DNA from 3 places in the Streptomyces sp. NPDC058701 genome. Region 1 is predicted to be linked to each of the others. Evidence: riboswitches for the same ligand, from Rfam matches in the RefSeq annotation. Region 1 holds a riboswitch; each other region holds the start of a gene.
What was found. A riboswitch is a leader RNA that binds a small molecule or an ion and turns the genes downstream of it on or off. The one in region 1 is predicted to bind cobalamin.
Positions count from the first base shown of each region.

Region 2: it holds a riboswitch for cobalamin, as region 1 does, so the genes downstream of both, ACFWW8_RS02820 (ribonucleoside-diphosphate reductase subunit alpha) here and ACFWW8_RS00195 (cobalamin biosynthesis protein) in region 1, are expected to answer to the same signal.
Region 3: it holds a riboswitch for cobalamin, as region 1 does, so the genes downstream of both, ACFWW8_RS25315 (ABC transporter substrate-binding protein) here and ACFWW8_RS00195 (cobalamin biosynthesis protein) in region 1, are expected to answer to the same signal.

Region 1 is NZ_JBHXSY010000001.1:31,516-41,866, forward strand. It holds gene ACFWW8_RS00175 (hypothetical protein) at 1-916, opposite strand, end outside; gene ACFWW8_RS00180 (alpha/beta hydrolase) at 1,062-2,192, opposite strand; gene ACFWW8_RS00185 (anion permease) at 2,525-3,790, shown strand; gene ACFWW8_RS00190 (hypothetical protein) at 3,816-4,037, shown strand; cobalamin riboswitch at 4,200-4,330, shown strand; gene ACFWW8_RS00195 (cobalamin biosynthesis protein) at 4,366-5,358, shown strand; gene ACFWW8_RS00200 (cobyric acid synthase) at 5,355-6,914, shown strand; gene ACFWW8_RS00205 (putative cobaltochelatase) at 7,006-9,168, shown strand; gene cobO (cob(I)yrinic acid a,c-diamide adenosyltransferase) at 9,168-9,767, shown strand; gene ACFWW8_RS00215 (cobyrinate a,c-diamide synthase) at 9,761-10,351, shown strand, end outside.
Region 2 is NZ_JBHXSY010000002.1:209,665-220,015, reverse strand. It holds gene ACFWW8_RS02820 (ribonucleoside-diphosphate reductase subunit alpha) at 1-2,420, opposite strand, end outside; cobalamin riboswitch at 2,585-2,719, opposite strand; gene ACFWW8_RS02815 (GNAT family N-acetyltransferase) at 2,761-3,258, opposite strand; gene ACFWW8_RS02810 (Uma2 family endonuclease) at 3,335-3,919, shown strand; gene ACFWW8_RS02805 (CstA-like transporter-associated (seleno)protein) at 3,970-4,158, opposite strand; gene ACFWW8_RS02800 (carbon starvation CstA family protein) at 4,305-6,524, opposite strand; gene ACFWW8_RS02795 (GntR family transcriptional regulator) at 6,709-7,473, opposite strand; gene ACFWW8_RS02790 (extracellular solute-binding protein) at 7,761-9,044, shown strand; gene ACFWW8_RS02785 (carbohydrate ABC transporter permease) at 9,172-10,194, shown strand; gene ACFWW8_RS02780 (carbohydrate ABC transporter permease) at 10,287-10,351, shown strand, end outside.
Region 3 is NZ_JBHXSY010000026.1:72,548-82,898, forward strand. It holds gene ACFWW8_RS25285 (VWA domain-containing protein) at 1-26, opposite strand, end outside; gene ACFWW8_RS25290 (cation:proton antiporter) at 210-1,490, opposite strand; gene ACFWW8_RS25295 (hypothetical protein) at 2,027-2,245, shown strand; gene ACFWW8_RS25300 (hypothetical protein) at 2,257-2,640, shown strand; gene ACFWW8_RS25305 (fatty acid desaturase family protein) at 2,678-3,724, opposite strand; gene ACFWW8_RS25310 (TraR/DksA family transcriptional regulator) at 3,965-4,375, shown strand; cobalamin riboswitch at 4,538-4,721, shown strand; gene ACFWW8_RS25315 (ABC transporter substrate-binding protein) at 4,751-5,812, shown strand; gene ACFWW8_RS25320 (FecCD family ABC transporter permease) at 5,860-6,942, shown strand; gene ACFWW8_RS25325 (ABC transporter ATP-binding protein) at 6,939-7,754, shown strand; gene ACFWW8_RS25330 (ribonuclease H) at 7,906-8,628, opposite strand; gene ACFWW8_RS25335 (cation:proton antiporter regulatory subunit) at 8,851-9,321, shown strand; gene ACFWW8_RS25340 (cation:proton antiporter) at 9,328-10,351, shown strand, end outside.

The DNA.
Region 1 (10,351 bases):
AGCCGTGCAGCATGGCGGCGGCGGACTGCTCGATGTTCCCGGCGGGGCTCTGCGCGGCGACGCAGATCTGCTCCAGCTTGACCCAGACGGCCCAGCTCCCCAGCGGGGTGAGGGTGGCCCGCGCGGGGCCCAGCGTGACGGCGTCCACGGCGGCGAGGCCGCCGAGCGCCCAGCGCAGCAGCCTGGCGAGCGGGAACGGTCGGGTCTCGGTGGCGGGCACCGGGGCGGGTCCGGGGACCCGGTCGGCCGGTGCGGAGGCGGACTCGGCGCCGTACGGAACCTCGCACCGCTCGCCGCGCAGCTCGGTGACGCGCTGCCCGAGCAGGTCCAGGAGGTCGGGCACGGTCACCGGGCCGGCCGACAGCTGCAGCAGGGAGAGCAGCTGGGGCATCGCCTCGACGACTTCGGCGACCACCGCGGGGGCGATGTCGGCGGGGGCGGGGTGGACCAGCGACCAGGCGTCGAAGAGCGCGACCCAGCCGCGCAGCACGGCGGTGTCGTCGCGGTCCCAGGCGCGCAGCCGCCAGCCGGGCCGGGCGTGGCCGCCGTGCACCTCGACGAGGCCGGCGAGCCGGGCGCGGTCCCAGCCGACCCGGATCTGGCCGTGGGTCAGGTTCAGTTCCGCGGCGGCGCGTTCGACGTCGGAGGCCGGCAGCGCGCCCGCGGGTGCGGGGCGGCCGCCGTCGCCGGCTCCGAGGTTGCGCTCGGCCCAGCGGGTCAGGCGTACGGCGTCGACGAGCGAGGCCCTGGCCCGGTTCGCGAGGTCCGCCGTGGCGGGCGTACCGGCCGGGGGCCGCGGGGTGGTTCTGGTCCGTCGGTCGGTCACCGCCTTGCGGGCCGTGGCGACGGAACGCGGGGAGACGAGTCGGAGTCTGGAGTCGCGAGCCAACTGCTCATCAGGCTTTCGGGACGTCACGGAAGCAGTCTCGCCCGTGACGGGCCGAAAGCCCAAACGGAACCGGCGGTTACCGCTGCTCACCGGGGAACAGACCGGGACAACCCACCCCCTGGAACCCGGCCGCCACCGGGCCTTCACATGACGGAAACCCCCGCGGGCGCGCTCACATGAGCGGAGTGAGGAAGCGGCGCAGAACCTCTTCGTAGCCGGTCGGGTCCGCGTTCCACATCGCCCCGTGCCCGGCCCCGGTCACGGTGTGCAGGGTGACGAGGTCGGGGCGGGCGGCGGCGAGCCGCCGGGAGGGCCCCCAGGGTGCGAGCGTGTCGTCCGGGCCGTGGAAGACCAGGACCGGGACGCGCAGCGCGCCGGGGTCGGCGCCGGGCGGCGGCCGGTCGGCGCCCAGCCCCGCGCGGCTCTCGGCGGCCCGCACCGCCAGCGGCAGCACCGCGGCCGGGATACGGCGCGCGGCCGCCAGCGAGCGCAGCGTCGCGCGCCGGTCGAGGACGGGCGAGTCGAGCACCAGCCCGGAGATCCGGTCCGCGAGCGCCGAACGCTCGGCGGCGCGCAGCGCCATGGTGGCCCCGGTGGACCAGCCGTGCAGGATCACGCGGCGGGCTCCGTAGCGCAGGGCGTAGCGGATGGCGGCGTCCAGGTCCCGCCATTCCGATTCGCCGAGGTGTCCGAGACCGTCGGGCGGGGCGGGCGCGCCGAGGTCGCCGCGGTAGGCGAGGTCGAGGACGGGCAACCGGTGGCGGTGCAGGAAGGGGATGACCACCATCGGGTGTTCGCGGCTGCTGCCGAGCCCGTGCGCGGTGATGACCCAGGTGTCCCGGGCCGCGGGCACGAACCAGGCGGGCAGGGCGCCCAGCTCCCCCGGGATGTCCACGTCGGCGTGGTCGAGCCCGAGGGCGGTGCGCGGGTTGCCGAGGTGGACCTGGGGGGTGAGGGTGACCCGGGTTCCGGGGGCGAGGCTGCCGTGGGTGACGGCGACGAGCCGGCGGACCACGGTGTCGGGGCCGTGCGGGGCGTCGGGCAGGACGGGGCCGACGACCGCGTGCACCCCGGGGGCGTCCAGGCCGTACGTGCCGGGGCGCAGGGAGCCGAGGGAGCGGGTCAGCTCGACCCGGCCGGGGGCCGTGGAGTGCACGCTGAGCCGGGGACCGCCGGGCAGGGGGCACCCCGGTTCGGGGCGCAGGGCCGCGCCGGCGGCGTAGCGGCCGGCCGCTACCGCGGCCGCGCCGGCGCCCAGGAGCGTCGTGGTGACGGCCGCTGCCGTCGCTGTGGCGGTTCGCACCGCTCCAGTGTCGGCGCGCGGGTCCCGGCGGGCCACCGGAGGGGACCGCTCCGCGGGAGGCGGCGAGCTCGGCTCGCGGGGACCGGAAGCGGAGTGAGCTAGCTCTCCTTCCGGTGACGGGAGGGACTGCCGGGGCAGGCGGCCCTGTTGGCGGAGGGACGCATTCACCCGGCTTTGACGTGCATTAATCGCTACATCTACGGCAGAACCCGGACGAAGGTCCCGATCGGGTGGCGCACCAGTACACCGCCCCGCCCGGGTCAGTTCACCTTCCGTTCATCCAGGTTGCCTACGGTCGCCGAGCCACTGACGTCAAACAGAAGCCTGGGTAAATGGAGCACATAACGCTTCTCCTCGGGATCGTGATCATCACCGCTCTCGTGTTCGACTTCACGAACGGTTTTCACGACACGGCCAACGCGATGGCCACCACCATCTCGACCGGCGCCCTCAAGCCCAAGACGGCGGTGGCCATGTCCGCCGTACTCAACCTCGTCGGCGCGTTCATGTCCGTCGAGGTCGCCAAGACGATCTCCAAGGGCCTGGTCAACGAAGAAGGCATCCAGCCAGAGGTGATCTTCGCCGCCCTGGTCGGAGCCATCCTCTGGAACCTCGTCACCTGGCTGGTCGGCCTGCCCTCCAGCTCCTCCCACGCCCTGATGGGCGGCCTGATCGGTGCCGCGGTGGCCTCGGCCGGCATGGGCGCGGTCAACGGCAGCGTCGTCGTCACCAAGGTGCTCATCCCCGCGATCGCCGCCCCCCTGGTGGCCGGCCTGGCCGCGCTGCTGGCGGCGAAGATCACCTACAAGCTCGGCAACAAGGTCGGTGAGAAGACCTCCGCGAAGGGCTACCGCGCCGGACAGATCGCCTCGGCCGGCCTCGTCTCCCTCGCGCACGGCACCAACGACGCGCAGAAGACGATGGGCATCATCACGCTGGCGCTCATCGCCGGCAACGCGCTGCCCGCCGGCGCCAACCCGCCGGTCTGGGTCATCGTCTCCGCCGGCCTGGCCATCGCGATGGGCACCTACCTGGGCGGCTGGCGCATCATCCGCACCATGGGCAAGGGCCTGACCGACCTCCAGCCGCAGCAGGGCTTCGCAGCCCAGACCTCCGCGGCGAGCGTCATCCTGGCCTCCTCGACCCTCGGCTTCTCCCTCTCCACCACCCACGCGTGCTCCGGCGCGGTCATGGGTGCGGGCCTGGGACGCAAGGGCGGCGTGGTCCGCTGGTCCACCGCCACCCGCATGTTCATCGCCTGGGGCCTGACCCTGCCGGCCGCCGCCCTGGTCGCCGCCGGAGCCGAGCTCGTCATGCGGACCGGTGACATCGGCATCGCCGCCGTCACGGTCTTCCTGGTCGCCTCCTGCATCGCCATCTGGCTCATCTCCCGCCGTCAGGTCGTCGACCACCACAACGTCAACGAGGTGGAACCGGCCGGCGCCCCGGCGCCGGAGGCGGGCGTCGTGACCACGGCCATGGCCGCCGTCACCGTCCCGCCGACCACCGCCGCCGCCGCGGCCATGGCCGACGACGACCTCCGGGCCACCATCCCGGCCGCGACGACGACCCCGGCGGCTCCGGCCGCCGCGGTCTGACCGAGACCTGCAGAGGAACGGCAGTATGAAGATCGACTGGGAAGCCCTCGGCTCCGTCTTCGGGGTCAGCCTCTCCGCCACCGTCGCCCTCGTGGCCCTCTTCACCCTGGGCCTGGTGGGCCTGTCCAAGCACGAGGCCGCCACCGAGCAGGGCGGCAGCGCCACCCTGGCCCGCAGCGGGGCGTACGCCTGCTTCGCGCTCGTCACGGCGGCCGTGGCGTACGGGATCTACCTGATCGTGGCCTGAGACACACGGCGCGCGGGCTCCCTCCGGGTTTCACCCGGGGGGAGCTTTCGCATGACCGGCCCCGCGCCCGCCGTACGCCCGGCGCGGGCGGCACCGTACCCCGTCCGCGGCCCCGCCGCAGGTCAACGGCGAGTTGACGGGCCTTCGCGGTGCGTGGTGGACTGCCCGAGCCATTACGGCGGCATGGAGAGGAAGCCGGTGCGAATCCGGCGCGGTCCCGCCACTGTCACCGGAGCACTCGACCGAGTGCGACCCGGGAGCCAGGAACTCTCGCCGCCGGTCACGTCGAACCAGGGCGCGGACCCTGAGTGAGGACATGCCTTCCACCATGCGTGCCGACCGCGTCTTCGCGTACGGCGCCGCGGCGGGCCTGATCGGCGACCGGATCCTCGGGGATCCCCGCCGCGGGCACCCCGTGGCCGCCTTCGGACGGGCCGCCGCCGCCGTCGAGCGCGCCCTGTGGCGCGACGACCGCGCCCGGGGCGTCCTGCACACCCTGGTGTGCGCGGGGGGCGCGACCGCCGTCGGCGTGCTCGGCGCCCGCGCCGTGCGCTCCCGGCCCGCGGCCGCCCGTATCGCCCTGACCGCCGCCGCCACCTGGGCCGTCGTGGGCGGCACCTCGCTGGGCCGGGAGGCCCGCACCATCGGCGGGTCGCTGGCCGCCGGGGACGGCGAGGCGGCCCGGAAGCGGCTGCCGCACCTGTGCGGGCGCGATCCGCAGGCCCTGGACGAGCAGGAGATGGCCCGGGCCGTCGTGGAGTCCGTCGCCGAGAACACCTCCGACGCGGTCGTCGGGGCCCTGGTGTGGGGCGCCGTCGCCGGGGTCCCCGGCCTGCTGGCCTTCCGCGCCGTGAACACCCTGGACGCGATGGTCGGCCACAGGTCCCCCCGCCACCTGCGCTACGGCTGGGCCTCCGCCCGGCTCGACGACGTGGCGGGCTGGCCCGGCGCCCGGCTGACCGCGCTCGCCGCCGTCCTGGCCGGCCCCGACCGGCGGGGGGCCGTACGGGCCTGGCGCGCGGACGCGGCCCGGCACCCCAGCCCGAACGCCGGCCCCGTCGAGTCCTCCTTCGCGGGGGCGCTCGGCGTGCGCCTGGGCGGCACCCTGGCGTACGGCGGCCGCGTCGAGCACCGGGCCGTGCTGAACGGCGCGGCCGGACGTCCCGTCGAGGTCGCCGACATCGAGCGGGCGGTACGGCTGTCGCGGAACGTGACCTGGCTGGCACTGGGGGCCTGCGTGGCCGCCCGGACGCTGGCCGCGCGCGCCTCCCGCGGCGCCCTCCTCCCCCGCATCCCCCGTACGAGGAAAGGACGCCCGTGAGCGGCGCGAAGCGCGGCGGCGGACTACTGGTCGCCGGTACGACGTCGGACGCGGGCAAGAGCGTGGTCACGGCGGGCATCTGCCGCTGGCTGGCCCGCACCGGCGTGAAGGTGGCGCCCTTCAAGGCGCAGAACATGTCGCTGAACTCCTTCGTCACCCGGGAGGGCGCCGAGATCGGGCGCGCCCAGGCGATGCAGGCCCAGGCGGCCCGCGTGGAGCCGACCGCGCTGATGAACCCGGTGCTGCTCAAACCGGGCAGTGACCAGAGCAGCCAGGTGGTGCTGCTGGGCAGGCCGGTGGGCGAGATGAGCGCCCGCGGGTTCTTCGGGACGGCCGGGGGCGCCGCCCCCGGGGCGGCGCCGCAGGGCGGCCGGCGGGAACAGCTGCTCGGCGTCGTCACGGACTGCCTGGAACAGCTGCGGGGCACGTACGACGCCGTGATCTGCGAGGGCGCGGGCAGTCCGGCGGAGATCAACCTGCGCCGGACCGACATCGTGAACATGGGGATCGCCCGGGCCGCGCGGTTCCCGGTGGTCGTGGTCGGGGACATCGACCGGGGCGGGGTCTTCGCGTCCTTCTTCGGGACGACGGCGCTGCTGTCCCCGGAGGACCAGTCGCTGATCGCGGGGTACCTGGTGAACAAGTTCCGCGGCGACGTGTCGCTGCTGGAGCCCGGCATGGAGATGCTCCGCGGCCTCACGGGCCGGGGGACGTACGGGGTGCTGCCCTTCCGGCACGGCCTCGGCATCGACGAGGAGGACGGGCTGCGGGTCTCGCTGCGCGGCGCCGTCCGCGAGTCCGTGGTGGCGCCGCCGGTCGGCGAGGACGTGCTGCGGGTCGCGGTGTGCGCGGTGCCGTTGATGTCCAACTTCACCGACGTCGACGCGCTCGCCGCCGAGCCGGGGGTCGTGGTGCGGTTCGTGGACCGGGCCGAGGAGCTGGCCGACGCGGACCTGGTCGTCGTACCCGGCACGCGCGGCACGGTGAAGGCGCTGGCCTGGCTGCGCGAGCGCGGTCTCGCCGACGCGCTGGCGCGGCGGGCCGCCGCGGGCCGGCCGGTGCTGGGAATCTGCGGCGGGTTCCAGGTGCTCGGCGAGCACATCGAGGACGAGGTCGAATCGCGGGCCGGCGCGGTCGACGGCCTCGGCCTGCTGCCCGTACGCGTCCGCTTCGAGCGGGAGAAGACCCTCGCCCGGCCGACGGGCACCGCGCTCGGCGAGCCGGTCGAGGGGTACGAGATCCACCACGGCGTGGCCGAGGTGCTGGGCGGGGAGCCGTTCCTGGACGGGTGCCGGGTCGGGTCCGTGTGGGGGACCCACTGGCACGGCTCGCTGGAGTCGGACGGCTTCCGCCGGGCGTTCCTGCGCGAGGTCGCGGCGGCCGCCGGGCGGCGCTTCGTCCCCGCGCCGGACACCTCGTTCGGGGTGCTGCGCGAGGAACAGCTCGACCTGCTGGGCGACCTGATCGAGGAACACGCCGACACCGGCGCGCTGCTGCGGCTGATCGAGGACGGCGCCCCGGCGGGGCTGCCGTTCCTGCCGCCGGGCGCACCGTGACGGGCCCGGGCGCCGGCGCGCCCGGCACGGCGGCGGTCCGCGCCCTCACGCTCCCTGTGCCGCACATATCCCTAGAAGGAGTGAGCAACCGATGAGCACGCCCTATCCGTTCACCGCAGTGGTCGGCCAGAACGACCTGCGGCTGGCGCTCCTGCTCAATGCCGTGAGCCCGGCGGTCGGCGGCGTGCTCGTGCGCGGCGAGAAGGGGACCGCCAAGTCCACCGCCGTGCGTGCGCTGTCAGCGCTGCTGCCTCAGGTCGACGTCGTGTCCGGGTGCCGGTTCTCGTGCGCGCCCGCCGCGCCGGACCCGGCCTGCCCGGACGGCCCCCACGGACAGGCCCCCGGCGGCGTCCGGCCCGCACGGATGGTGGAACTGCCGGTGGGCGCCTCCGAGGACCGGCTCGTCGGCGCCCTCGACATCGAACGGGCCCTCTCCGACGGCGTGAAGGCCTTCGAGCCGGGCCTGCTGGCCGACGCCCACCGCGGCATCCTGTACGTGGACGAGGTCAACCTCCTCCACGACCACCTGATCGACCTGCTGCTGGACGCGGCCGCGATGGGCGCCTCGTACGTCGAGCGCGAGGGCGTCTCGGTCCGCCACGCCGCCCGCTTCCTGCTGGTCGGGACCATGAACCCGGAGGAGGGCGAGCTCCGCCCGCAGCTCCTGGACCGGTTCGGTCTGACGGTGGAGGTCGCCGCCTCCCGGGAGCCCGCCCAGCGCGTCGAGGTGGTGCGCCGCCGGCTCGCGTACGAGGACGATCCCGCGGGCTTCGCGGACCGCTGGGCCGGGGACGAGCACGAGGTCCGGGCCCGCGTGGTGGCGGCGCGGTCGCTGCTGCCGAAGGTGGTGCTCGGGGACGGCTCCCTGCTCCAGATCGCGGCGACGTGCGCCGGCTTCGAGGTCGACGGCATGCGCGCCGACATCGTGATGGCGCGGACCGCGACCGCGCTGGCCGCCTGGGCCGGCCGGACCGAGGTGCGCAAGGAGGACGTGCGGCAGGCCGCCCTGCTGGCCCTCCCCCACCGCCGGCGCCGCAACCCCTTCGACGCGCCGGGCCTGGACGAGGAGAAGCTGGACCGCATCCTGGACGGCTTCCCGGACGACGAGCCGGATCCGGAGCCGCAGGGCCCGGACGACGGCGCCCCGCAGGACGGCGGCCCCGACGACGGAGGCCCGGACGACGGAGGCTCCGACAACGGCGGCCCCGACGGCGGCGGCGGGCTCCCCCCGCGGGACGGCGGCCCCGACGCGCCCGAGCGGCAGCAGCACCCCGAGGACGGCCGGCCCCAGGAGACGGCCGGGGAGCAGGACGCCCCCGAGGGCCCGCAGCCGTCCGGGGCGGCCGAGGCCGCGCCCGAGCAGGCCGCGGTGCGCGCCGCCGAGCCGTTCCGCACCAAGGTGCTGAGCGTGCCGGGCCTAGGCGAGGGCGCGGCCGGGCGGCGCTCGCGCGCCCGCACCGCCCACGGCCGTACCACCGGCGCCCGGCGCCCTCGCGGCCAGCTGACCAAGCTGCACCTGGCGGCGACCGTGCACGCGGCGGCCCCGCACCAGAAGGCCCGCGGGCGCAGCGGGCGCGGCCTGGTGATCCGCAAGGACGACCTGCGGCAGGCGACCCGGGAGGGCCGCGAGGGGAACCTCGTCCTCTTCCTCGTCGACGCCTCCGGCTCCATGGCCGCCCGGCAGCGGATGAGCGCGGTCAAGGGCGCCGTGCTGTCGCTGCTGCTGGACGCCTACCAGCGCCGCGACAAGGTCGGCCTGATCACCTTCCGGGGCTCCGGCGCCGAGCTGGCGCTGCCGCCGACCTCCTCGGTCGACTCGGCCGCCGCGAGGCTGGAGCAGCTGCCGACCGGGGGCCGCACCCCACTGGCCGCCGGTCTGCTGAAGGCCCGTGAGGTGCTGCGGATCGAGCGGCTGCGGGACCCCTCGCGGAGGCCGCTGCTGGTCGTGGTCACCGACGGGCGGGCCACCTCGGCGGGCGGGCTCGGCGGCGGGCTGCCGGGGGACACGCCCCGCGAGCTGTCGGGCCGTGCCGCCCGGCTGCTGGCGGCCGAGGGCCTCACCTCCGTGGTCGTGGACTGCGAGTCCGGACCGGTCCGGCTGGGGCTGGCGGGGGTGCTGGCCGCGGACCTCGCGGCGCCCGCCGTGACCCTGGACGGGCTGCGGGCCGACTCGCTGGCCGGGCTCGTGAAGGACGTGCGTACCGCCGTGACCACCACCTCATCACCGCAGAACCGCAACAGGAGGGCCGCGTAATGCCGCAGGGACAGCCGTCCGTCGTTCCGGACGACGGACTCACGACGCGCCAGCGCCGCAACCGCCCGCTCGTCTTCGTCCACACCGGCCCCGGCAAGGGCAAGTCGACGGCGGCCTTCGGGCTGGCGCTGCGCGCCTGGAACCAGGGCTGGCCGATCGGGGTGTTCCAGTTCGTCAAGTCGGCGAAGTGGAAGGTCGGCGAGGAGAACGCGCTCAAGGTGCTCGGCGCCTCCGGCGAGGGCGGCTCCGTCGTCTGGCACAAGATGGGCGAGGGCTGGTCCTGGGTGCAGCGCGACGCCCAGCTCGACAACGAGCAGGCGGCCAGGGAGGGCTGGGAGCAGGTCAAGCGCGATCTGGCCGCCGAGACGCACAAGCTGTACGTCCTCGACGAGTTCGCGTACCCGATGCACTGGGGCTGGATCGACGTCGACGAGGTCATCGAGGTGCTGCGCAGCCGCCCCGGTGCCCAGCACGTGGTCATCACGGGGCGCAACGCACCGCAGAAGCTGGTCGAGTTCGCGGACCTGGTCACCGAGATGACCAAGGTCAAGCATCCGATGGACGCCGGCCAGAAGGGCCAGAAGGGCATCGAGTGGTGACGTCCCTCGGCATACCGCGGCTGGTCGTCGCCGCTCCGTCCTCCGGGAGCGGCAAGACCACCGTCACCACGGGCCTGATGGCCGCCTTCGCGGAGCGCGGCCTCGCCGTGTCCCCGCACAAGGCCGGGCCCGACTACATCGACCCCGGGTACCACGCGCTGGCCACCGGCCGGCCGGGGCGGAACCTGGACGCGTTCATGTGCGGGCCGGACCTGGTCGCGCCGCTGTTCGCGCACGGGGCCGCCGGGTGCGACCTCGCGGTCGTCGAAGGCGTGATGGGGCTCTACGACGGCGCCGCCGGGCGGGGCGAGCTGGCGTCCACGGCGCAGGTCGCGAAGCTGCTGCGGGCGCCGGTGGTGCTGGTCGTCGACGCGTCCTCGCAGTCGCGGTCGGTGGCGGCGCTCGTGCACGGCTTCGCCTCCTTCGACCCGCAGGTGCGCCTGGGCGGCGTGATCCTCAACAAGGTCGGCTCCGACCGGCACGAGGTGATGCTGCGGGAGGCGCTGGAGGAGGCCGGGATGCCGGTGCTCGGCGTGCTGCGCCGGGCCCCGCAGGTGGCCGCGCCCTCGCGGCACCTGGGGCTG
Region 2 (10,351 bases), on a different contig from region 1:
TCGGGGTTCTCAAGGGAGCAGGCCAGCGCGTCGGCGTCGACGGCCTGCGGAAGCGGAGCGGCGGACGCCGGGACGGCGGCGGACGCCGGGACGGCGGAACCGGACGCCGCGCGGGCGATCTTCGTCGCCGGGCGCGAGCGCAGGTAGTACGTCGTCTTCAGACCCTGCTTCCAGGCGTACGCGTACATCGAGCTGAGCTTGCCGATGGTGGGCGTCTCCAGGAACAGGTTCAGCGACTGCGACTGGTCGAGGTACGGGGTCCGGGCCGCCGCCATGTCGATCAGACCGCGCTGCGGGATCTCCCACGCCGTGCGGTACAGCGCGCGCACCTCGGCCGGGATCCAGCCGAAGCCCTGGACGGAGCCGCTGGCCTCGCGCAGCGCCTCGCGGGTCTGGGCGTCCCACACGCCGAGCCGCTTCAGCTCGGCCACCAGGTACGCGTTGACCTGGAGGAACTCACCGCTCAGCGTCTCGCGCTTGAACAGGTTGGAGACCTGCGGCTCGATGCACTCGTAGACGCCCGCGATGGAGGCGATCGTCGCCGTGGGGGCGATCGCGAGGAGCAGCGAGTTGCGCATTCCGGTCTTCGCGATCCGGGCGCGCAGCGCGTCCCAGCGCTCCGGCCAGTGCTGCTCGATCTGGTAGTGGTCGGGGTGCAGCACGCCGCGCGCGGTACGGGTCTGCTCCCAGGCGGGGAGCGGGCCGTTCTTCTCGGCGAGGTCGCAGGAGGCCTCGTACGCGGCGAGCATGATCCGCTCGGACAGCTTCGTGGACAGCGCCCGCGCCTCGGGGGAGTCGAAGGGCAGCTTCAGCTGGAAGAAGACGTCCTGGAGGCCCATGGCGCCCAGACCCACCGGCCGCCAGCGGGCGTTGGAACGGCCCGCCTGCTCGGTCGGGTAGAAGTTGATGTCCACCACGCGGTCCAGGAAGGTCACCGCGGTGCGGACGGTCTCGTCCAGGCGCTCCCAGTCGATCTCGCCGGTCTCCGCCAGGACGAAGGCGCCCAGGTTGACCGAACCGAGGTTGCAGACGGCCGTCTCGCCGTCGTTGGTGACCTCGATGATCTCGGTGCACAGGTTGGAGGAGTGGACGACCGTGCCCGGCTCGGCGGTCTGGTTCGCCGTGCGGTTGGAGGCGTCCTTGAAGGTCATCCAGCCCTGGCCGGTCTGCGCGAGGGTGCGCATCATCCGGCCGTACAGCTCGCGGGCGGGCATGGTCTTGCGGGCCAGGCCCGCCGCCTCGGCCTTGCGGTACGCGGCGTCGAAGTCGTCGCCCCACAGGTCCACCAGCTCGGGGACCTCGGCCGGGGAGAACAGCGACCAGTCGGCGTCGGCGTTCACGCGGCGCATGAACTCGTCCGGCACCCAGTGGGCGAGGTTCAGGTTGTGCGTGCGGCGCTGGTCCTCGCCGGTGTTGTCGCGGAGCTCCAGGAACTCCTCGATGTCCGCGTGCCAGGTCTCCAGGTAGACGGCGGCGGCGCCCTTGCGGCGACCGCCCTGGTTCACCGCGGCGACGGAGGCGTCGAGGGTCTTCAGGAACGGGACGATGCCGTTGGAGTGGCCGTTGGTGCCGCGGATCAGCGAACCGCGGGCGCGGATGCGGGAGTACGACAGGCCGATGCCGCCGGCGTGCTTGGAGAGGCGCGCGACCTGGTGGTAGCGGTCGTAGATCGAGTCGAGCTCGTCCAGCGGGGAGTCCAGCAGGTAGCAGGAGGACATCTGCGGGTGCCGGGTGCCGGAGTTGAAGAGCGTGGGGGAGGACGGCAGATAGTCGAGGCGGCTCATCAGCCGGTACAGCGAGGCCACTTCCTCGACGGCCTGGACGCCGCCGACCTCACCGTCGGGCCCGGTCTCGGCGAGACCGCAGGCCACGCGCAGCATGAAGAACTGCGGGGTCTCCACGACCTGGCGGGTGATCGGGTGGCGCAGCAAGTAGCGGCTGTGCAGGGTGCGCAGGCCGAAGAAGCCGAAGCGGTCGTCGGCCCCCTCGGCCAGGGCGTGCTCCACCAGCGCGTCCAGGCGGGCCGCGTGGGTGGCGACGAACGCGGCGGTGCGGTCGGCGATCAGGCCCTCGCGGTGGCCCACGGCGACGGAGGCGGAGAACGAGGTGGCGCCCTGGCCGGCGGCCTCCCCGGCCACGGCCAGCGTCAGCAGCCGGGCGGCGAGGCGGGAGTACGCCGGGTCCTCGGAGATGAGCCCGGCGGCAGCCTCGGTGGCCAGCCCGCGCAGCTCGGCCTCGTCGGCGACGGAACTGCGGCCGCGCAGCGCGGCGGCGGCGACCCGGCCGGGATCGGTGTCGGGCAGGTCGGCCGTCAGTTCGGTGAGGGTACGCAGGAGTGCGGTCCCGGGACCTTCGCCAGATCCATGAAGAGCCGTGGACGGAACGGACTCGGCGCGCGGTGCGGAAGGCGCGATGGTCACGGGGGTTGCTCTCCCTCGCTCGGCCCGGTCATCGGCGGGGCGGGGTGCGAGGGGCGCATGCGGGACAGCGCACGGGCCGGCCCGGGCAGGGCAGGCAGCTCGTGCACCGCATGGCGTCCACCGGCCCAACCGCGAGGCCCGGACGTATCGGCACCCGGTTCGGTCGAGCCGGGTGCGCTGTCGGCAGGTCCTCGGACTTGCGGATACACCAATCGGTGCACTTCATACCGTTGCGGGACAGTTCCGGATTCGCACCGGATTCCCCTGCGGCGACAGCAGCCCTGAGCATACATGTGGGGGCGCCCCTCTGTGGAAGCCCCCACATGTTGTGTCGGCGTGGCTACAGCTTCAGCCGGTACGTCAGCAGGGTGAGGCCCTCGACGGGCGCCCAGTCCCGCTCCGGAGTGCGTTCGAAACCGAGCCGGGAGTAGATCCGGTGGGCCCGGGCCATGCTCCGCTGGGTGGAGAGGACCAGCGCGGAAACCCCCTCGATCGCCCGCGCCCGGTCCAGGCAGGCCCGCACCAGCGCCTCGCCGGCGCCCTGCCCGCGGCCCTCCCGGGCCACGGCGAGCATCCGGAACTCGGCCTCGTCCGGGGCGGCGATGTCGGCGAGCGGGCTTCCGGGCGGGGCGAAGGTCACGCCGCCGAGGATCCGTCCGCCGCGCTCGGCGACGAGCACCTCGGCCAGGGCGGCCCGGCCGGCCACGTCGCGCAGGACGTTCAGGTAGGCGTCGTTCTCGTTCACGTCGAGATGCCCGTCGGCGAGGTAGGCCTGCGCCGTGATCTCGCCCAGCTCCGCGTACTCGGCGGGCAGCGCCGCCCTGATCACCATGTCCATGCGGTCGAGTGTGCAGGACGGGTACCGGTGCCCGGCGCTATCGTCGTAGGCAGACCGTCCAAGGAGGCGAGCCCGCATGACCGCGATGATCGACCGGCCGCACATGCTCACCGAGGAGTTCGAAGCCGTGGCGCGCATAGCGGCTCGCGAGATGGAGGGTGCGCGGCTGGAGTTCATCGACGGGGTCCTGAGGAGCAAGGCCGTGCCTGATGGGGACCACGGAATGATCATTCAGTGGCTCACGCGGATCTGTATGCAGCACCGACCCGAGCTCTGGCTGCATCCCGGGCAGGGGCTCAAGGTGGAGCAGTACCGGGCCGGCCGGGCGATCCCCGATGCGGTGCTGGCACCCGCGGGCGCGTTCGCCGGACAGGGCGAGTGGGCCGCACCCGACTCCGTGCTCATGGCTGTCGAAGTGACCTCGTGGGACTCCGACACCGACCGGCGGGACCGGATCGAGAAGCCCCGCGCCTATGCCGAGACCGGCATCCCCGTCTATCTGCTCATCGACCGGGACAAGTGCGAGATCTCCCTCCACACCGAGCCCGAGGGGCGGCGCTACCTGAACGTGCGCACCGTGCCGTACGGCATGGACGTCGGGCTCCCCGAGCCCGTCGGCATCACCCTCGGGACCGAGCCCCTCAAGGACTGGGTCCGCTGAAGGCCGAAGGCCCCGCCCGGTGGGCGGGGCCTTCGGCGGCGCGGCACCGGTCAGCAGCAGCGGAAGCCATTGCGGGGGTCCGCCTCGCGGGCGTCCGTGCGAGCCCGTTCGAAGGCCCGGCGGGTCGGGACCGCGGCGTCGGGGTCGTGGGAGCGGGCGTGTGCGACGTACCGGTCGTACGCGGCCTCGCCGGAGAACTCCCGTACGAAGTACCGGGCGCGGGCCAGCGCCCGGTGCAGCCGCCCCGGGCCGGCCCGGCCGCCGCCGCTCGCGTCCGCGCCGCTCCGGCCGCCGCCGCCGCCGCTCGCGTCCGCGCCGCTCTGCTCGCCGCCGATCCCGTCCGTACCGATTCCGTCCGTACCGCTCCGGCCGGGTGCCGCGGGGCTCATGCGACCGGTTCCCTGGTCCGCCCGCCGCTGGAGTCCAGGCCCGCGGCCGCGAGTTCGGCCCGCTCCTCGGCGGTCGGGACCAGCCCGGCCGGGGCGACGATCTTCGACTCGGTCCACGGGACCTCGGACAGCTTCACGGACGCCGGGTCGGCGATCGCCTTGAAGCAGGTCCGGGCCGCGTCCACCAGCACGATGACGATCAGGAGCGCGAACAGCACGCACAGCACACCGTCCACCGTGGCGTTGGTGACCACGGTCTCCATCTCGCCCATGGTCTTCGCGGGCGGCAGGACCTTGTCGGCGTCGATGCCGGCCTGGTACTTGTCGCGCTGGGCGAAGAAGCCGACCTTCACGTCCTCCGAGAAGATCTTCTGGTAGCTGGCGGTGAGGGTGACGGCCACGTCCCACACCAGCGGCACGCCCGTCACCCACGCCCACTTGAGCCGCCCGGACTTGACCAGGAGGGTGGTGCAGACGGCCAGGGCGACCGCCGCGAGGAGCTGGTTCGCGATGCCGAACAGCGGGAAGAGCTGGTTGATGCCGCCCAGCGGGTCCTTGACGCCGACCCACAGGAAGTAGCCCCAGCCACCGACGACGATGGCGCTCGCGAACCAGACGCCGGGCTTCCAGCTGACGTCCTTGAAGGACTTGTGCACGTTGCCGAGCGTGTCCTGGAGCATGAACCGGCCCACGCGGGTGCCCGCGTCGACGGTGGTCAGGATGAACAGCGCCTCGAACATGATGGCGAAGTGGTACCAGAAGGCCTTCATGCCCGCGCCGCCGATGACGGCCGAGAAGATCTCCGACATCCCGAGTGCGAAGGTCGGCGCCCCACCGGTACGGGAGAGCAGGCTGGTCTCCTCGACGTCCTTCGCGGCCTGCGCGAGGGCTTCCGGACTGATGGCGAAGCCGAAGTTCGTCACCGCCTGCGAGGCGCTCTCCACGGTGGTGCCGACGACGCCGGGGGGCGAGTTGACGGCGAAGAACAGGCCGGGCTCGATGATGCAGGCCGCGATCATCGCCATGATGGCGACGAAGGACTCGGTCAGCATGGCGCCGTAGCCGATGACCCGGACCTGGGTCTCCTTCTGGATCATCTTCGGGGTGGTGCCCGAGGCGACCAGCGAGTGGAATCCGGACAGGGCTCCGCACGCGATGGTGATGAAGACGAACGGGAACATCGAGCCGGCGAAGACCGGGCCGTCGCCGCGGGCGGCGAACTCGGTGACCGCGGGCATCTTCAGCGTGGGCATCGCGATGACCACGCCCAGCGCGAGCAGCGCGATCGTGCCGATCTTCATGAAGGTGGAGAGGTAGTCGCGGGGCGCGAGCAGCATCCACACGGGCAGGACGGAGGCGACGAAGCCGTACGCGACCATCCAGACGACGAGCGTCTCCTTCTCCAGGGTGAAGGTCCCGGCGAGGGAGGACTCGGCGACCCAGCCGCCCGCGACGATCGCGAGCAGCAGCAGCGCGACCCCTATGACGGAGACCTCGGTGACCCGGCCGGGCCGCAGCACGCGGAGGTAGAAGCCCATGAACAGGGCGATCGGGATGGTCATGCCGATGGAGAAGACGCCCCACGGCGAGTGGGCGAGGGCGTTGACGATGACCAGTGCCAGCACCGCCAGCAGGATGATCATGATGGCGAACACGGCGACCAGCGCGGCGGCGCCGCCGACGGGACCGATCTCGTCCCGGGCCATCTGGCCCAGCGAGCGCCCGTCACGGCGGGTGGAGAAGAAGAGCGTCACCATGTCCTGGACGGCGCCCGCGAAGATGACGCCCGCGACGATCCAGATCGTGCCGGGCAGGTAGCCCATCTGGGCGGCGAGCACGGGTCCGACGAGCGGGCCGGCGCCGGCCACGGCCGCGAAGTGGTGGCCGAAGAGCACGCGGCGGTCGGTCGGGTGGAAGTCGACACCGTTGTCGAGGCGTTCGGCCGGAGTGGCCCGGGTCTTGTCCACCTTCAGCACGCGGTGCGCGAGGAAGCGGGAGTAGAAGCGGTAGCCGATGGCGTACGAGCCCAGTGCGGCGGCGAGGAGCCACGCCGCCGAGATCTCCTCGCCGCGGGAGAGGGCCAGCACTCCCCAGCCGAGGGCACCGACGAGTCCGACGAGCACCCACACGGCGATGGACTTGGGAGAGGGCGAGCCCTGCGTGGTGCCCGGACTCGCCGCGTCCCGTTCTGTTCCCGTTGATTCCGATTTGGGCATGGCCTTCGTCCCCTCGTCGATCATCTGCGTAAGCGGCAGGGAATCTACGGGGGATTGCCCGGTGAACGTAAGACCCCGTCCGTATACCGGTACGTACGGATGCGGGGCCGGACGGTCGGACGGGTAGTCAGCCGGGTGGGTGGGCGGGGCGGTCGGACCGCGGGGTTCGCGGGCCGCCCGGCCGTCAGACCGCCGGCCGCTGGAGGCGGGCCACGAACTTGTAGCGGTCGCCGCGGTAGACCGAGCGCACCCACTCCACCGGTTCGCCGTCCGCGTCCAGGGAGTGCCGGGACAGCATCAGCATCGGCAGTCCGACGTCGGTGCCGAGCAGGCCGGCCTCGCGCGGGGTGGCCAGCGAGGTCTCGATGGTCTCCTCCGCCTCGGCGAGCCGGACGTCGTACACCTCCGCGAGGGCGGTGTAGAGGGAGGTGTACTTGACCAGCGAACGGCGCAGTGCGGGGAAGCGCTTGGCCGACAGGTGCGTGGTCTCGATGGCCATCGGCTCGCCGCTGGCCAGGCGCAGCCGCTCGATGCGCAGGACCCGTCCACCGGTGGTGATCTTGAGGAGTCCGGCGAGGGTGTCGTCGGCCGTCACGTACCCGATGTCGAGGAGCTGGGAGGTCGGTTCCAGCCCCTGGGCCCGCATGTCCTCGGTGTAGGAGGAGAGTTGGAGCGGCTGGGAGACCTTCGGCTTGGCGACGAAGGTGCCCTTGCCCTGGATGCGCTCCAGGCGGCCCTCCACGACGAGCTCCTGCAGAGCCTGCCGGACGGTCGTCCGGGAGGTGTCGAATTCGGCCGCGAGCGTGCGCTCCGGCGGTACCGGTGTGCCGGGCGGCAGGGTCTCGGTCATGTCGAGCAAGTGCCGCTTGAGTCGGTAGTACTTGGGTACACGTGCCGTGCGGGTCGCGGCCCCGCCCTCCGGCTCCGTGAGTGCCCCTTCGGTGGCCATCGCCGCCCGCCTTCCCGACTCCAGTTTCGCTGCCGTCACCGGCTCCTCCGATATGTGCGGTCACATCGTGACACGTGTGGGGGGACGGGCCTTCTCTCTGCCCAGGTGTCGGTCCGATAACGGACCGAGCACCCGCTCATTAGACCCTTGACACCCCTAAAGGTCTAGGCCAAGCTCCAGCTACTGGTCTAAACCAATATGGATCAGATCCCGGCCCCACGGGAGTACTTGGTACGTCACCGCGGTGGGCGAGGGAAGTTGCAGGCAGCATCCCTGAGGAGGGTGGCGTGAAGCGCAAGCTCATCGCGGCGGTCAGTGTCGCGGGCATGATGGTCGGAGTCGCGGCGTGCGGCAACGGCGGCGACGACAAGGGCAAGACCGACGCGGCCGGCCCCAAGGAGATCACCGTCTGGATGATGGACGGCTCGGCGCCCAAGGCCTGGATCGACGAGGTCAACAAGGAGTTCTCGGCCAAGCACCCCGGTGTCACGGTCAAGGTCGAAGAGCAGAAGTGGACCGGGATCCAGGAGAAGATCACCACCGCCCTCTCCGAGAACACCCCGCCCGACGTCCTGGAGCTCGGCAACACCCAGACCGCCGGTTACGCGGTCACCGGCGGACTCGCCGACCTGTCCGGCGACAAGGCCAAGCTCGGTGCCGACGCCTGGCAGAAGAGCATGCTCGCCTCGGCCGAGGTCGACGGCAAGCTCTACTCCGCCCCGTGGTACGCGGCCAACCGCGTCGTCATCTACGACAAGAAGGCCTACGCCAAGGCCGGCATCACCCCGCCCACCACCCGTGACGAGTGGGTCGCCGGCCTCGAGAAGCTGAAGGCCTCGGACCCGGCCTCGCAGCCGATCTACCTGCCCGGCCAGAGCTGGTACGTCCTCGCGGGCTTCGTCTGGGACGAGGGCGCCGACCTCGCCGTCAAGGACGGCGACAAGTGGAAGGGCCAGCTGGGCACCCCGCAGGCCGCCTCCGCGATGGACTTCTACAAGAAGCTCCAGTCGTTCTCCACCGCGCCCAAGGACAAGGACGAGGCCACCCCGCAGCAGTCCACCGACATCGTCCCCAAGGGCGGCGTCGCCTCCTGGATCGGTCTCGGCTGGGAGGCCGGCGGTGCCGAGAAGGCGCTGAAGGAAGCGGGCAAGGAAGCCGACTTCGGCTACTTCCCGATCCCGGGCAAGACCGCCGACAAGTCCGGCACCGTCTTCCTCGGCGGCTCGAACCTCGCGGTCGCCGAGCGCTCCAAGAACAAGGAGCTCGCCAAGGAGTGGCTGGCCCTCGCCGCCGGCAAGGACCAGATGACCAAGTACGCCGCCGAGACCAAGGGCGCGCTGCTGCCGAACCAGGCCAGTGCGAACTTCGCCGCCCCGGCGGGCTCCTTCGCCGAGGCCATGGCCAAGGCCGGCCTCAACGGCAAGATCACCCCGGTCACGGCCGGCTGGGCGAACGTCGAGACCGAGCCGAACCCCATCAAGGAGTTCATGACCAAGGTCCTGAAGGGTGAGGACGCCGCCAAGGCGGGCGCGGAAGCGGACAAGGAAATCGCGAACCGCATCAACAAGTAGTCCCACCCGGCAGTACCCGCACGACCCAGCAGTGTGAACGCACCGGGGGGTGCGGCAGGCGCCCGGGCGCCTGCCGTGCCCCCGGTCGCGCATTTGACTCCACAGTCAACCGCGAGGAAGCCAAGCCATGACCGTGCACTCCCAGGGAGCGACGACCAGCGCTCCACAGGACGCACCACCGAAGTCCGCCGGACGGCCGCCCAGGGTGCCCGTGACCGCACCCGGCTCCAGCCATACGACTCCTCGCGGTGGCAGAAGGTCGCTCCCCACGGGGTGGCTGCCCTATCTGCTGGTCGGGCCCGCGGTGCTCAGCCTCGCGACGCTCCTGCTGTACCCGCTGATCAAGAACGTGATCCTGTCCTTCCAGGACATCAACAAGATCGAGTTCATCCAGCGGAAGTACCCGTTCGCCGGGTTCTCCAACTACACCGAGCTGCTCGGCGACACGACGTTCTGGACCGTCGTCGTCCGAAGCTTCGCCTTCACCTTCGCCAACGTGCTGCTGATCATGGTGCTCGGCAGCCTCATCGGCATCCTGCTCAACCGCCTCGGCACGTGGATGCGCCTCGTCCTGTCGATGGCACTGGTCATGGCCTGGGCCATGCCGATCGTCGCCTCCGTCCAGGTCTTCCAGTGGCTGTTCGACGAGCAGTTCGGCGTCATGAACTGGGTGATGCGCACCGCCGGCTTCTCCGGCTACGAGCAGCACAACTGGTTCGAGACCGGCCTCTCCACCCTGACGATCGTCACGATCCTGGTGGTCTGGGGCTCCATCCCCTTCGTGGCCCTCAACATGTACGCGGGACTGACCACGGTCGGCGGCGAACTGTACGAGGCCGCCCGGATGGACGGCGCCAACGGCTGGCAGACCTTCTGGAAGATCGTCTTCCCGAACCTCAAGCCCTTCTTCCTCATCACCACCTTCCTCGAGGTGATCTGGGTCTTCAAGGCCTTCACCCAGGTGTACGCGATGAAGAAGGGCGGCCCCGACCGCGCCTCCGAGATCCTCCCGGTCTTCGCCTACGTCGAGGGCCAGAGCCAGGCCCACTACGGCCTCGCCGCCGCGATCTCCGTCCTGACGATCCTCATCCTCGTGATCGTCATGTCCTTCTACTTCCGCCTGATCCTGAAGCAGGAGGAGGAGCAGTGAGCACGACCACCGCCCCGAAGCCCGCGCCCGCGGCCCCGTCCGCGAAGCCCGCGCAGCGGCTCCGCACCCGCCGGCCGGTCCGGCCCGCAGCCGTGGCCAAGAACGTCGGCGCGCTGCTCCTGGCACTCGTCTTCGTCTTCCCGGTCTACTGGATGTT
Region 3 (10,351 bases), on a different contig from region 1:
TTGTGCTGGATTCTTTTCGCAGACATGTTCCCGCTCCTTCTCCACAGCTCCCCGAGTGATGTGTTCACACTAGGGGGAGCCACTGACAACGGAGCCGGCGTCCCATGGCCGTTGCCGCGCGCGGAGAGGAGGGCGCAGAATCCGGCGGCCCCCGACCGGTCCACGGCCGCAGTGCGGCCGCCCGGTCCCCAGGTGGAACAGCGGGGGTCTTACGGCGCTTTCTCGGGGGAGGGGTCGGCGCCCGGCTCCTCCGGGCCGTCGAGCCGCGCCGTGACGGGGGTGGCCGCGACGCCGTGCAGGAGGACCGAGAGCAGCACGGTGAAGGTGACCACCGCCCACAACTCCCGTGCGGGGGCCGCGAACTCCGCCTCGCCCAGCGCGTACGCGAGATAGAAGAAGGAGCCGATGCCGCGGATGCCGAAGACCGCGATGACGACCCGTTCCTTCCCCTTCGCCGCGCCCCGCGCCTGGACCGCCCAGCCCACGGCGGGGCGGATCACCAGGAAGAGCACCAGTCCCAGGAGGGCTCCGCGCCAGGTCAGGGCCGCGAGGCCGCCGTCGGCGATGAAGCCGCCGACGAGGAAGAGCACGACCGCGGTGAGGAGTCGCTCGATCTGGTCGGTGAAGGCGTGCATGACGCGGTGGTAGCGGTGGGCGCGCTCTGCTCCGCGGATCGTGCAGGCGGCGACGAACACGGCGAGGAATCCGTAGCCGTGGAGCAGTTCCGTCAGCCCGTACGCGGTGAAGGTGGCGGCGAGGGCGACGAAGCCCTCACGGTGTTCGGACAGCCGCAGCGCCTTCCACCTCGCCTGGAAGAACATCCAGCCGAGCAGCCGGCCGACACCCACGCCCACCAGCAGCCCCACCGCGCTGCGTACGAGGACGTCGCTCCAGGCCCAGTGCCAGAGCCCGTCCGTGGACCAGCCGGTCGCGGACGACGCCGTGAGGGCGATGGCGGCCAGCACGAAAGGGAAGGCGAGGCCGTCGTTGAGCCCGGCTTCGCTGGTGAGCGCGAAGCGGACCTCGTCCTCGTCGTCCTTCTCGTCGGTCGGCTCCCCCACGCGCACTTCGGCGGCCAGGACCGGGTCGGTGGGCGCGAGGGCGGCCGCCACCAGCAGCGCGACGGCCGGGGGCCATCCGAGCAGCCACCCGGCGGCAGCCGCCGTCAGCAGGATGGTGAGCGGCATGGCCAGTCCCAGCAGCCGCCACGTCGTCGACCAGGCCCGCAGGCCCGGCGGCCGGTTGATGGCCAGGCCCGCGCCCATCAGCGCCACCACGACGCAGACCTCCGTGAGGTGCTCCACCATGCTGCGGTGCCGGACGGGGTCGAGCGCCGGGAGCGCGTCCAACGGCAGCAGGAACACCAGGAAGCCCGCCGCGAGGAACACCATGGGCAGGGACAGGGGCCGTTTCGCCAGGGCCGTCGGCAGCACCGCCGCGCCCAGGGCGCCCAGCCCCGCGCAGGCGTACACCACGTCGATTCCCGTCAGGCTCAATCCGACCACCACTCCTGTAGCTGTGCGTACCGCTCGTCACTCGCCTACCCGGTCCCGGGGGCGGCACCTCACCCTCGCCCACCTCCGGCCCAGGGCACGGGAGCGGGCCCGGACTCGACTCGTCGAGGGCGGGCCCGCTCGTGTGCCGCACCGGGCGGGCGGCCGCCGAAGGGGCGCAGCCCCCGGTGAACTCCGCCTTCGGTACATCGGGGGACAGCCGGGATTTCCCGCCGCCCTTCCCTATTCCTTGTGCGATGCCGTGCACGGCGGGTTTTCGTATTGCGCCCGCGCTCCACCTGCCCCCTTACCGGCGGCCCATTCGCCCGGTCGCGGCATTCCCCGTCCACGCGTACGGATACCTGCGAGGGGGCCGACACACCCGTCCGGGCCGTCACCTGCGCAATTGCGGGAGCGGACCGCGAACGTGCTTTGCTCTCCCTCGCGTGGGCACACTCCACGGGACCCCCGGCAGCACGGCATCCGGGTCCCTGACCGCCACCGGTCGGGACCGGGTGCGTACGAGGAGGAGCATGATGGCAGACGACCGCCGCCCCGCTCAGCGCGGGCCCGCCGACACCACCGACGCCGATACCGACAGCACCGCCGCCGACGCGGACACCGCAGGTCAGCACGGCGACCAGTTCACCGCGAGCGACGAGAACGACCTCTTCGACCAGGACGACAAGGAGATCCTCAAGGGGCGCCGGCCCCCGCTCAGGGACCTGGACCCGGAACAGCTGGGCAAGTAGGAGGGGGAGCGATGAGGAACGCACGACTGTCTCCGGGCGAGCTGGCCCCCCGCCTGTGGGCGTGGACCAGGACGGCCGTCGCCCGCGGCGGGACCCGCGGCCGCTCGGCGGGCGCCGTCGCGGTGTGCGCGACCGCCGGGGAGCACCGGTCGTTCGCGGGACGCGGCGGTGGCGCCGGACCGGCGCACGCCGGCAGACCCGCGTGCGCGGAAGCCCTGCCCGACGGCTCGGGCCAGCGCGAGCGGGCCCGCCAGGCGGTCGCCGCCCACACCGCCGGGCACGACGGCCTGGCCGCGCTCCTGGACATGCTGGCCCTGCACCCCGGACAGGACGGGGACCGGGAACGGCGCGGTCACGACGCCGCCGCAGAAGGCCCCGCCTCCGACGGCGGGTAGGCAGCCTCACCGCGTGAGCCCGGGGCCGTACCCGCCCTCAGGACGTACGGGCCCGCCTGATCGGAGCTCCGGCCGCGTGGAGGCTGGCGAGCGTCTGCCGGTAGGAGCCGACCAGGCTGGTCTCCAGATAGCTGACCCCCAGTTCCCGGCAGTGACTGCGGACGATGACCTGGGCCCTGCGCAGGTGCGGGCTCGGCATGCTCGGGAAGAGGTGGTGCTCGATCTGGTAGTTCAGGCCGCCGAGGACGATGTCGGTGAACCGACCCCCGCGCACGTCGCGGGAGGTCAGCACCTGGCGGCGCAGGAAGTCCGGCCGGTCCGTGCCCCGCAGGACCGGCATGCCCTTGTGGTTCGGCGCGAAGATCGAGCCGAGGTAGAGCCCGAAGAGGCACTGGTTGACGAAGAGGAACGCGATCGCCTTGCCGGGCGGGAGCACGAGGAAGAGCGCGCCCAGATAGGCGGAGAAGTGTGCGAGCAGCAGGAGGCCTTCCCACACCCGGTTCTTGAGGGCGCGGTCGGCCAGTGACCGCACGCCGGATACGTGCAGGTTGAAGCCCTCCAGCGTGAGCAGCGGGAAGAACAGGTACGCCTGGGAGCGGCCCAGGAGGCGCGGCAGCCCCGTGGCGGTGCGGGCTTGGTCCTGGGTCCAGACGAGGACGTCCGGATCGAGGTCGGGGTCGAGGTCCTCGTGGTTGGGGTTGGCGTGGTGACGGGTGTGCTTGTCCTGCCACCAGCCGTAGCCCATGCCGATGCCGAGGTTTCCCGCAATGCGCCCGGCCAGCTCGCTGGCCCTGCGCAGGCGGAAGACCTGCCGGTGTGCGACGTCGTGCGCCAGGAGCGCCACCTGCCCGAAGACGACGGCGAGGAAGGCGGCCACCAGCAGGGTCCACCAGCTGTCACCGACCAGGACGAGGGCCGTCCAGCCGGCGGCGTAGAGGACGGTCACCGCGGTGACGCGGAGCGCGTAGTAGCCGGGGCGGCGCGCCATGAGGCCGGCCGCCTGGATCTTCTTGGACAGCCGGGCGAAGTCACTGCCCGGTCCGGACTGCCCGGGCGGCGGCCGCACCGTCTGAAGGGAATTCATGGTCGGGGTCCTCTTTCCGTGGTCCGCGAGCGGGTCGCGCGGTGTACTGCGGGGCGATCCGTGTGTCCGGTCGCCGTCGGCGCCGGAAGGGCGGGACTCACGCACTCGGCACACGACGTTGCCGTCCCTTTCGCGCATACCCGGAAATCGGGGGGTAACGTGCGAATGGCTCACCCGGTGTCCCCTATGACGTGTGCACGTCGGAGGAATGTGCGCCCGGGCAGTGACGTTGTCGCACACATGGACGAATCGGCCGCCGAGGCGCCTCCTCCGTACGGGCGCGACCACGAGCGCGGGGAGGGGTACGAGTCCGCCCGTGAGCGGCTGGCCGCGGACCGGGCCGACACCCTCGCCCGGACGGCGGCCCTGGTCCGCGACTTCGACGGGATCGTCGCGGCGAACGCCCTGGTCGCGGTCGACGACGAGCACGACCCCGAGGGGTCGAGCACCGCCTTCGAGCGGGCTCACGTCGCCGCGCTCCTGGCCCGGTCCCGCGAGCACCTGGACGCCGTCGACCTGGCGCTGGAACGGCTCGCCCGAGGGGACTACGGGCGCTGCGAGAGGTGCGGCGAACCCATCCCGGCGGAACGCATGGAGGCCCGCCCGACCGCCACCACGTGCGTGCCGTGCGCCACGGCCCGCCCCCGCTGACCCGGGCACCGGGGACCCCGTCGGCAGCACGGTGATCGTCAACCGGCCGAATTTCCGGCCACTTTACGGGCCGCGGTCGACGGTCCCCGGCGCCGTACGGGAGCCGTGGCGCGGCCGGAGCCCGGCGCGTGCCACAGCGCACCCTTTTTGCCCCCCACCCAACGGAACGTAATATCGCCTGGTCATCACCGCGACGGGAGACAGGAAGCCGGTGCGATTCCGGCACGGTCCCGCCACTGTGACCGGGGAGTGCGCCCCTCCTGCGAGCCGCCGCGCCCGTCGCGGGAAGGCCAGGGGGGACGTCGACCCGGGAGTCAGGACACTGGCCTGTCGCGGGCCCGATCCGAGGAGCGCGGACTCCGCAGGAGGCTCTACGTGTACGACGTCATGCCCCGCCCCCCTTCCACTCCCCCGTCCGCCCGGCGCGGCCGTGCCCTGCGCTTCGCCGCCGCGGCCCTGGCCCTGTCCACGGCCGTACTGACCGGCTGCGGCAGCTCGAAGGGCTCCTCCGACAGCGCTAAGCCGTCCGGCACTTCGGGATCCTCCGGTCCGGCCGCGCAGGGGTTCCCCGTCACGATCGACAACTGCGGCACGCGGACCACGTACGACAAGGCGCCCGACCGCGTCGTCACCATCCACCAGCACCCCGCCGAACTGATGCTCTCCCTGGGGCTGAAGGACCGGATGGTCGGCACCGCGTTCCCCGACTCGGCCGTCCTGCCCGAGTTGCGGAAGGACTTCGAGGCCGTACCGGAGCTGGCGAAGAAGGAGCCCTCCTTCGAGGCCGTCCTCGACGCCGGCCCCGACTTCGTGTACGGCGGCTACGGCTCCGCGTTCGCCGAGAAGGAGGGCCGCTCGCGCAAGGCGTTCGGCGACGCCGGCATCAACACCTACCTCAACCGCGAGTACTGCGGGAACAAGCGGGTGACCATGCGGGACACCTACGACGAGATCCGGACCATCGGGCGGGTCTTCGGTGTCGGGGACCGGGCCGACAGGCTCGTCGCCGACCTCGAGGGGCGCGTCACCAGGACCACCGAGGCGGTCAAGGACGCACCCCCCGTACCGGTCTTCGTCTACGACAGCGGCGACAAGTCGGCGTTCACCGCCGGCGGCAAGGGCCTCGGCACAGAGATCATCAAACTCGCCGGCGGCCGGAACGTCTTCGCGGACCTCGACGACGTCTTCGGTGACGTGTCCTGGGAGCAGGTCGTCGAACGCAAGCCGGAGGTGATCGCCATCTACGACTACGCGGGCACCGGAAGCGTCCAGCAGAAGCAGGAGTTCCTCCTCTCGCAGCCCGCCCTCGCCGACGTTCCGGCCATCAGGAACAAGCGGTTCGTCGTCGTACCGCTGACCTCGACCCTGGTCGGCGTCCGGCCGCCGTACGCGGTGGAGGAGCTGGCGCGCGGGCTGCATCCCGAGCGGCTCCGGTGACCGCCCCCTCCCCCGCCCCCTCTCCCTCCGAGGCGACGTCCCCCGCCCTGCCGCCCGGGCGGGTCACCCGCGGCACGGACCGGCCGCGCCGCTGGTCGTTCGCCGTGACCCTCGCGGTCCTCGGCGCCCTCCTGCTGGTCTCCGCGACCGCGGGCATGGCCATCGGATCGGTGCACGTGCCGCCCGGCGACGTGTGGGGCATCGTGACGCACGCACTGGGCGCCGACCGGTCGGAGCCGACCTGGTCGCGGGCGCGGGAGACGATCGTGCTGAACGTACGGGCTCCGCGGGTCCTCCTCGGCGCGGTGACGGGTGCGGGTCTCGCGGTCATCGGAACGGCCATGCAGGCCCTGGTCCGCAACCCGCTCGCGGAGCCGTACCTGCTGGGAGTGTCCTCCGGGGCGTCCCTGGGCGCCGTCGCGGTGATCGTGTTCGGCGTGAACCTGTTCGGCGCGCTGTCACTGTCGGCCGCCGCCTTCGCCGGCGCGCTGCTGACGCTGCTGCTGGTGTACTCGACGGCCCGCGCCGGCGGGCGCATCACCTCGGTGCGGCTGGTGTTGTCGGGGGTCGCCATGGCGGCGGTGCTCACCGCGGTGACGAACATGCTCCTGCTGACCTCCGGCCGGGGCAACGAGGCACGGGCCGTCCTCGCCTGGACCCTCGGGGGACTGGGCGGCGTCCAGTGGGACACGCTGTGGCTGCCGGGCGCGGCCCTGCTGCTGGGCATCGGCGTCCTCCTCGTCCAGGCCAGATCGCTGAACCTGCTGCTGGCCGGTGAGGAGGCCGCGACGAGCATGGGACTGGACGTGGCCCGGTTCCGGGCCCGGATGTTCGTCCTGTTGTCACTGGTGACCGGTGTCCTGGTGGCCGCGGCCGGGCCGATCGGCTTCGTCGGGCTGATGCTGCCGCACATCGTGCGGCTGTTCGTCGGCGGCGACCACCGGCGCGTCCTGCCGGCGGCAGCGCTCGCCGGCGCGGTGTTCCTCGTCTGGGCCGACATCGCGGCGCGGACCGTCGCCGCGCCCGCGGAGATCCCCGTGGGCGTCCTGACGGCGCTCTGCGGCGGACCCTTCTTCCTGTGGATGGTGCGCCGGGACGCCCGCCGCACCACGAGCCGAGGAGCGGCATGAACGCGGCAGAACTGACCGTCGAGACCGTCACCCTCACCGCCGGCGCCCACCACCTGGTGCGCGACGTGTCGTTGAGCGCCCGGCCGGGAGAGGTGGTCGGGCTGGTCGGGCCCAACGGCAGCGGCAAGTCCAGCCTCCTGCGCACCGTCTACCGCGTACTGCGGCCCGACGCGGGCAGCGTGCGCGTGGACGGCGCGGACGCCTGGACGATGCCGGTGCGGCGGCTCTCCCGCACCGTGGCCGCCGTGGTGCAGGAGGCGGGGGCCGATTTCGACCTGACCGTGCGGGAGGTGGTCGCGATGGGCCGGACCCCGCACAAACGGCTGCTCGACGGCGACAGCGCCGAGGACGGCGCGATCGTCACCTGGGCCCTCGACTCGGTAGACGCGTCCGCGCTGGCGGACCGCTCCTTCGGCCGCCTGTCCGGCGGCGAGCGCCAACGCGTCCTCATCGCCCGTGCACTCGCCCAGCAGCCCACACTGCTGGTGCTCGACGAGCCGACCAACCACCTCGACATCCGGCACCAGTTGGAGGTGCTCGGGCTCCTGCGGCAGCTGCCCGCCACGATTCTCGTGGCGCTGCACGACCTGAACCTCGCCGCGTACTACTGCGACCGGCTCTACGTCCTGTGCGACGGGTCGGTGACGGCCTCCGGTCCGCCCGGCGAGGTACTGACCGCGGAGCTCCTGGCCGACGTGTACGGCGTGGCGGCCGAGGTCGCCGTGCACCCGCGGACCGGGGCGGCCCAGGTGTCCTTCCTGCCTCCGATCCCGGCCGCCGGGTCCGGCACGGCGGTACGGGACCGGGGGTAGGACGGGGGCCGCGGGGCCGGGGGCGTCGGCCAGGACGGGTGTGCGGTCTGGCCGGCGAAGCCCTCGCGGCCCCCCGCCTCGACGACGGCACCCTACGGGGCGACCGCCGTGACCACGGCCTCGTACGCGTGGCGGTCGGCGAACACCCGGCCTACGCCTCCGGCCCGGCCGTGCCGACCGCGGTGGCCGCCGCGCAGTCCGGGTGGCCCCAGCGCTTGCCGTTGTTGGTGATCAGCTCGCCGGCCGCGTACGTCTTGCCGCACGGGCAGGTCCCCGGGAACTTGGCCTTGATCGCGCGCTGTTGGCCGCGGCCCGCCGAAGCCCCGGTGGACGGCTTCCCGCGCGACGGCGCCTTGGCCCGGGCGGGGGCGCTGCGGGCCGGTGCGGGTTGCGGCATGTCCGCGTCGCCGAGGGCGCTGCCCGCGGCCTGCTGGGACACGGCGGCGTCGCTCGCGGCCTGGTCGGCGATCGCGTTCAGGTGGTCCCCGTCCGCGCGGTGGGCGGGCACGTACACGAAGGTCACGTCGCGGTCCCCGAGCAACAGGTCGATCGCCTCGACGAGTTCGCGGTTGGCGACCGGCTGGCCCGAGGAGGTCTTCCACCCGTTGCGCTTCCAGGCGGGAAGCCACTGCGTGACGGCCTTCATGGCGTACTGGGAGTCCATGCGCACCTCGACGGACGTGCCGGGGGCCACGGCTTCCAAGAGTCGCTGGAGGGCGGTCAGTTCCCCGACGTTGTTGGTGGCGCGGCCCAGCGGACCGGCCTCCCAGCGCTCGGGCCGGCCCTCGGCGTCGGCGATGACCCAGGCCCACGCGGCGGGCCCGGGGTTCCCCTTGGCCGCTCCGTCACAGGCGGCGATGATGCGATCAGACATCCTCCGATCATGCCCCATCCGCGGCCGGGCGGCTGACCGCCCGCGCGGCGGCCGCGGTCCGCGCCGGTTGTCCGTCCGCGCCGACACCCATGTCCGGCCGCTCCCGCGGGATGACACCATGGACCCGCGCCAGGGCCGGTTCCCGCTCCGCCTGCCGGCCCGGCGCCGCACCACCAAGGCGAACAGAAACAAGAGGGGACCAGAGCTGTGCCCGCTCCACGCATGAGCACCACACCGCTGCCCGGCATCGGTGTCCAGTACGACCTCACCACCCGCGAACACCGGCACCTGTCGGTGGTCGCGCACCGGGACGGGACCCGGACGGTGAACGTCTACCGCTCCGACGACCCCGACGCCTGCGCGCAGTCTCTGCACCTGACGGGCCCGGAGACGGCCTCGCTGATCGACGCGCTGATGCCCGCGCACCACAGCCCCAGCGTCCTGCACACCACCGGCCTCGGGCTCGTCGCCGAGCGGATCGAGCTGTCGGCCCATTCGCACTGGAACGGGCGGGTGCTGGGCGAGACCCGGATGCGCACCGAGACCGGGGTCTCCGTGGTGGCCGTACTGCGCCGTGCCGAAGCCCGGCCCTCGCCCGCCCCGGACTTCCGTCTCGCCGGCGGGGACACGCTCATCGTCATCGGCACCCGCGAAGGCGTCGACGCCGCCGCCGCGATACTCGGACGGGAGTGACCGCCTGTGCACTCCGCTGTCTTCCTGATCGAGTTCGGTGCGATCATCCTCGGCCTGGGCCTGCTCGGCCGGCTCGCCGGCCGTTTCCGCTTCTCCCCGATCCCGCTGTACCTGCTGGCCGGGCTGGCGTTCGGTACGGGCGGACTGCTGCCCCTCGGCGCCAGTGAGGAGTTCGTGGCGATCGGCGCCGAGATCGGCGTCATCCTCCTCCTGCTGATGCTGGGCCTGGAGTACACCGCCAGCGATCTGGTCTCCAACCTCAGGACCCAGTACCCGGCCGGGGTGGTCGACTTCGCCCTCAACGCCGTACCCGGGGCGATCGCCGCACTCCTCATGGGCTGGGGCCCCGTCGCCGCCGTGGTCCTCGCCGGCGTCACCTGGATCTCCTCCTCGGGCGTCATCGCCAAGGTCATGGGGGACCTCGGCCGCGTCGGCAACCGCGAAACCCCGGTCATCCTCAGCATCCTGGTCCTCGAAGACCTGGCCATGGCCGTCTACCTGCCGATCATCACCGCACTGCTCGCCGGCGTCAGCCTCGCCGCGGGCAGCCTCACGCTGGCCATCGCCCTCGGCGTCGCCGGTGCGGTGCTGTTCGTCGCGGTCCGGTACGGACGGCTCATCTCCCGGTTCGTCTCCAGCGACGACCCCGAGAAGCTGCTGCTGGTCGTGCTCGGCCTGACCCTGCTCGTGGCCGGTGTCGCGCAACAGTTGCAGGTGTCCGCGGCCGTCGGCGCCTTCCTGGTGGGCATCGCCCTGTCCGGTGAGGTCGCCGAGGGCACGCACACCCTGCTCAGCCCGCTGCGCGACCTGTTCGCCGCCGTGTTCTTCGTCTTCTTCGGCCTGCACACCGACCCCGCCAGCATCCCGCCCGTCCTGCTGCCCGCCCTCGCACTCGCCGTCGTCACCGCCGGCACGAAGATCGCGACCGGCTACTGGGCCGCCCGACGCGCCGGGATCGGTGTCAAGGGACGCTGGCGGGCCGGCGGCACCCTCGTCGCCCGCGGCGAATTCTCGATCGTCATCGCGGGAC